Desulforapulum autotrophicum HRM2: one gene and its partner. The protein of the gene in region 2 interacts with the protein of the main gene of each other region in a pairwise test. Links are inferred from orthologs where the notes say so. Each region holds a gene or a part of one and is shown on either strand. Other genes may lie near its edges.

Region 1 (3,169 bases), 140 kb from region 2 along the record:
GTATTTACCTTGGTCTCTGCAACTTCCCTTGTGTAAGACCCGCAAATACCCTTTCCCTGTTTATGTATATTAAGCATTATTATGGACGCTTTTTCAAGGGATTTTCCAAAAACCGTTATGAGAATCTGAACGACAAACTCCATGGTGGTGTAATCGTCATTGTGAAGAACAACCCTGTACATGGGAGGGTACCCTTCTTTTTTTTCAACTTTTGACGAAGTTCTCTGTTTTATTGAAGGTTCGTTAAGGCTCATGATTTCCTTAAGCCCCACAGCATTTTTTGTATTTTTTACCGCTGCCGCAGGGGCAGAGGTCGTTTCGCCCCACTTTTTCCTGGGCACGTTTAACGGGTTTTTTAACGTTTGAATCATCAGAATGGGAAAAAACCAGGTTTTCCTGCCTCGGTTTCTGAATGGGTTCAAGGGGTTCACTTTCGGCGATCTGGATTCTGAAAAAGATGCCAAGGGTTTCCTCTTTTATCCGTTCCACAAGGCCCTCAAACATCTCATATCCCTCTTTTTTGTAGAGAATCAGCGGGTTCTGCTGGGCATAACCCCTGAGGCCGATTCCCTCTTTGAGATGATCCATGTTGAGAAGATGGTCTTTCCAGAGGCTGTCAACGGTCTGGAGCATAATGTACCGTTCAAGGCGTTGGGTGTCAATGGGGCCCAGAAGGGACTCCTTGGCTTTATACGCGTCTATTGCGGTTGTTTCAATGAGTTCTCCCAGAGCGTCAGCGTCGATATCCTCGCACACCGCCGGGGAAAGATCGATTTCAAGGTTAAACTGTTTTTTAACGGTGTCCTTCAACCCCTCAAGGTCCCATTCCATTGGGTGCTGCTTGTCGTTTTTGTACATGGCGTGGATCTGCCATGCCTGGTCTTGAATCATATCCTTAAACAGGGTTGAAAGATCGGAGTCCGTGAGAATCTGGCGCCTCTGGCGGTAGATCACCTCTCTCTGCTGGTTCATGACATCATCATACTCAATCAGCTGTTTTCTGATCTCAAAGTTGTGCCCCTCGACCTTGGACTGGGCATTTTCAATGGCACGACTGATGAGGCCGTGCTCAATGGGTTCTCCCTCATCAATGCCCAGTTTGTTCATAATAGCGGTGATTCTATCTCCGCCAAAAATTCTGAGAAGATCATCCTCAAGGGAAAGGTAAAAGCGTGAGGATCCAGGATCTCCCTGGCGACCTGAACGGCCCCGCAACTGGTTGTCAATTCGCCTTGATTCATGGCGACTGGTACCAAGAATGTGTAGCCCCCCAAGTTCTTTTACTCCTTCCCCCAGAACAATATCAGTTCCCCGGCCTGCCATGTTGGTGGAAATGGTAACAGCCCCCCGCTGACCTGCATTAGCAACGATTTCAGCCTCTGCCTTGTGGTGCTTGGCATTGAGAACCGTGTGGGGAATGCCCCGTTTTTTCAGTTTGTCACTGATGTCTTCTGAAACGTCAATGGCGATGGTGCCCACAAGAACGGGCTGTCCCTTTTTATGCAGGGAGATGATTTCCTGGATGGCTGCCTGGTATTTTTCCTTCTGGGTCTTGTAGATTAAATCAGGAAAATCTTTTCTCACCATGGGTTTGTGGGTGGGGATGACCAGCACGTCAAGATCATATATTTTCTTGAACTCTGCTGCCTCGGTTTCGGCAGTACCGGTCATGCCGGAAAGTTTTTTGTACATCCTGAAAAAGTTCTGAAAGGTGACCGAGGCAAGGGTCTGATTCTCATTGGCGATCTTTACCCCCTCCTTTGCCTCCAGGGCCTGGTGAAGACCTTCGCTGTAGCGCCTTCCAGTCATTAACCGGCCGGTGAACTCGTCAACGATCACCACTTCGTCGTTTTTTACAATATAGTCCACATCCCGCTTGAACAGAGTGTGAGCTTTGATGGCTTGATTCAGGTGATGGAGGATTTCAATGTTTGAAGGATCGTAGAGGTTTTCAACCCCAAGCAGTTGTTCACCCAGGGCGACCCCCTCTTCGGTCAGGGTGGATGATTTTGCCTTTTCATCCACATTGTAGTGGATGTCCTTTTTAAAGGCTGAAATGATGGTGTCTGTCTGGGCGTAGAGGGTGGTGGATTTTTCCGCAGGTCCAGAAATGATCAGCGGTGTCCTTGCCTCATCAATTAGAATACTGTCCACCTCATCCACAATGGCGAAATTGAGTTCTTTCTGGGCAAGGGATTCCCGGTCAAATTTCATGTTGTCCCGAAGATAATCAAAACCGAACTCGTTGTTGGTTCCATAGGTGATGTCTGAAGCGTAGGCTTTTTTTCTTTCTTCATCGTTCAGATCGTGGACAATTATGCCGACGGAGAGATTCAAAAAGTTGTAGATGGTGCTCATCCATTCGGCATCACGCCTGGCAAGGTAGTCATTGACCGTAACAATGTGGACCCCTTTCCCGGAAAGGGCATTCAGGTAAGCGGGGAGGGTGGCGGCAAGGGTCTTTCCCTCACCGGTTTTCATCTCGGCAATAATGCCCTGGTGTAGGGCAATGCCTCCGATGAGCTGGGCATCAAAGTGGCGCATTTTTAAGGTCCGCCAGGAGGCTTCCCTTACCAGGGCAAAGGCTTCGCAAAGAAGGTCATCCAGGGTTTCACCATTGGCAAGTCTGAGTTTAAAGCTCGCCGTGGTCTCGGCCAGTTCATTGTCAGTGAGTTTCTGGAACCGGGGCTCAAGGGCATTGATCTTGTCAACCAGGGGTTGTAGCCTTTTTACTGCTCTTTCATTGCTTGAGCCAAACACTCGTGTAAGAAAATTGAGTACCATATGATTGCGTTACCTTCGATAATAGGGTTTATATGAAACTTCCACCGAAGCATTGCAATCAGAGGCGTTTCATTATTTTTTGTGGCCGGAGCCGATATCATGTTCCAGCCATGCTGGTTAGTTCGTTTTTGTTTTACTAAACATATAAGCACTATTTTTGAAAATTAAAATTATTTTTGCAAGAAAGATGCTGTTTGTAGAAAATGTTTCACGTTTCCTGGGAGGAAGGCAAAACTACATCATGGGGGGTATGGGGCATGGGGAGGCGGTTTCAATTCCTGGGGGTTCAGTTGACGATGTATTTTTCAGGATTCACAGGTGTACCGTTTATTCTGACCTCATAGTGAACGTGGGACCCTGTGCTTCGGCCGGTGTTGCCCATGAG
Region 2 (2,820 bases):
GCACCGCACAGGAAGTCTGCCAATAAATTCAGATTCAAACCCGAACTCGACCAGATCTTCAGCCGTGACCTGCTTTAAAATGTCACTGTTCGTTTTTGCCTTGGCAAGGGATGAACCAAATCCCATGGCGTGGTGGGTTACCCGTCTTGAGACAATTTCATTGAGATCGGAAAAGGCCCCGCTCATGATAAAGAGGATGTTGGATGTGTTTACCCTTCGCTCGCTTCTTTTGCCCGTTCGCTGGAAGCTTTCAAGCTCCTGCATCATGGACACCGGGTCATGGGGAACCTTGAGGTCCACATCTGTTTCTTCCATGGGCTTTAAAAGTGCCCGCTGAACCCCGGTTCTGGAGATGTCAGCACCCCTGAGATTGCTGCTTGCGGCAATTTTATCAATTTCGTCCAGATAGATGATGCCGCATTCGGCAAGTTCAATATCATCGTCCGCCTCCTTCACAAGATCCCGGACAAGATCATCCACATCACCGCCCACATAACCGGTTTCAGAAAATTTAGTGGCATCGGCCTTGACAAAGGGAACGCCAATGCGTTTTGCAATAAGTTTTACAATATAGGTTTTGCCAACGCCCGTGGGACCGAGCATGAGTATGTTGGATTTGATGCTTCCCGTTATCCTGACGTCTGAATGTTTGGTTGTTTCGAGGTGTTTGACCCGGTTGAAGTGGGTGCAGATCTTGGTTGCAAGAACTGATTTTGCCCTTTTCTGTTTCACAATATACTGGTCCAGATAGGCAATCAGTTCCTGGGGCTTGATGTTGAAATTGACAAGTTTTTTTCTACCTGAAGATGTCCCCTTTCCTGTAATGGGTGCCTCGTTTGTGGCCAGGGAGGGGGAGAGGATTTTTACAGTACCGCCGAACTTCTTGTTGAGAAACTCGCCAAGCTCTTTTTCTATACGTTTGGGGTCAGGTATGTTTTCATTTTTTTCGTTCATAGTGGTCTAAGATAAACATGGGGAAGGATAAATCAAGTTTGTTTGGTCGGGGATGGCTGTTTTTTTTCGAAGAGCATGCAGGGCTTGCCTGTTGAACGGCGTACGACAGCCGAGGGAATCATCTTTGATTTGAAGCCCATTGCCCGGCATCCATGGGGTTTGGCCGGCTCCCAGGTTACAAAGTAATGTCGGCATCTGTGGCAGTTTATTCGTTGTGTTTTCTCCATGTGCATTTACCATGTGCATTTGCCAAGTCTTTTAAAAAGATGAAAAGCCGCAAACATTGTGCAATGATTGCGGCTTTTTATATCTGGTGCCGAAGGGGAGACTTGAACTCCCACGGGTCGCCCCACACGCCCCTCAAGCGTGCGTGTCTACCTATTCCACCACTTCGGCAGGATGTATGCTATTTGCTGTCAGTCGTTGCAGGCTGCTCAATCGGTATTTTTATGTCAGGCATAATGGATGTCTCAGGTTTATGACTTGACATATAAGCAAGGGTCAGTGAGGTGAGCATGAAAATCACGGCAACCCCGGTTGTTATTTTGCTCAGGAATGTAGCCGGTCCTGCGCCACCGAACAGAGCCTGGCTGGATGCACCACCAAATGAAGCGCCCATGTCTGCACCTTTTCCTGTCTGGAGCAGAACGATGAGAATTAAAAGGATGCAGGCAATTACATGTGCAATTATAATCAGGGTTGTCATGGTTTGTTATTTGTACCTTATTATTTTGATGAACGTATCTGCATCAAGGCTGGCTCCGCCAACCAATGCGCCATCGACATCGTTAATTTTCATTATTTCCGAAACATTCCCCGGCTTAACTGAACCACCATATAGTATACGGATGGACATTGCAAGCGTGTTGCCAAATTTATCGTTAACAAGCTTTCGGATATATTCGTGTACCTGGGCCACTTGCTCCGGAGTTGCTGTTTTTCCCGTTCCGATGGCCCAAACCGGCTCATAGGCGATAACAAGGGGCTGGAGTGCATCAGAATCAAAGCTTTTTAACCCATTTGACACCTGTTTGTCAAGCACGGAAAAGGTTTTTTCCCCATCCCTTTGTGCCCCGGTCTCACCAATGCACAGAACAGGGATAAGGCCGGCCTTGAGGGTTGCGGCTATCTTTTTGCAAACGGTTTCATCGGTTTCTCCAAAATATTGGCGGCGCTCTGAATGACCGATGATGGCATAGTCGGCACCGGCTGCCTTTACCATGGCGGCGGATACTTCACCTGTGTAGGCACCCTCATTTTCATAAAACAGATTCTGAGCCCCGACCTTTACATTTGATCCTGCCACCGCCTGGGATACAAGGGGAAGGCTTAAAAAGGTGGGGGCGATCATGATGTCAGTATTAACAACTTCAGATGCAAGTTCAACAAGTCTTGTAGCCGTGGTAACGGCTTCCGTGCCGGTCTTGAACATTTTCCAGTTGCCGGCGATTAACGCTCTTCTACTCATAAGGATCTCCTCATTAGTGTTTGAACAAAAAATCACCCATCTGCTGCGTTGCTGCAAAATTCTGAAACCTCACGTACACTAGTACGCTCCGGTTTCAGAATTTTTTGCGCCTTGCATATGGGCAATTTTTCGCCCAAACACGGGTTTTCGGTCAGCCATTATTTTTATTAGAAACTCGATTCAGCCTGACAAGCGTAACGGATGTTGAGTTTCATGGTCTGTTGCGCCCGATAGGATGAGGTGGCTATAGGGATTTTCCCACCAGGGCTGCAAGGTCAATGAGTCGGTGGGAGTAGCCTGATTCATTGTCATACCAGGCGTAAATTTTGACCATATTCTGGATGACATCCGTACTCATGGCATCGACAATCGAAGAAAAAGGGCTGCCGTTGTAGTCA

The links. Proteins that work in one complex are often made in the same cells at the same time.
Region 1: the proteins of secG (region 2) and secA interact in binary tests that used the Escherichia coli proteins (3 or more experiments, as listed by UniProt). The link is inferred for Desulforapulum autotrophicum HRM2 from one-to-one orthologs.

Annotation. Positions count from the first base shown.
Region 1 is NC_012108.1:3,040,851-3,044,019, reverse strand. The notes cover bases 24-3,169. They hold secA (preprotein translocase subunit SecA), read right to left. Parts: upstream 2,785-3,169; coding sequence 262-2,784; downstream 24-261. Other genes in these bases: HRM2_RS13190 (M23 family metallopeptidase), read right to left, coding at 3,071-3,169; clpS (ATP-dependent Clp protease adapter ClpS), read right to left, coding at 24-254. In the rest of the region: more of clpS, read right to left, coding at 1-23. UniProt on the Escherichia coli protein: Required for protein export, interacts with the SecYEG preprotein conducting channel.
Region 2 is NC_012108.1:3,177,576-3,180,395, reverse strand. Bases 11-2,807 are described here. They hold secG (preprotein translocase subunit SecG), read right to left. Parts: upstream 1,661-2,807; coding sequence 1,361-1,660; downstream 11-1,360. Other genes in these bases: gap (type I glyceraldehyde-3-phosphate dehydrogenase), read right to left, coding at 2,667-2,807; tpiA (triose-phosphate isomerase), read right to left, coding at 1,667-2,422; HRM2_RS13840 (AAA family ATPase), read right to left, coding at 11-954. Outside these bases: more of HRM2_RS13840, read right to left, coding at 1-10; more of gap, read right to left, coding at 2,808-2,820. UniProt on the Escherichia coli protein: Subunit of the protein translocation channel SecYEG. Overexpression of some hybrid proteins has been thought to jam the protein secretion apparatus resulting in cell death; while this may be true it also results in FtsH-mediated degradation of SecY.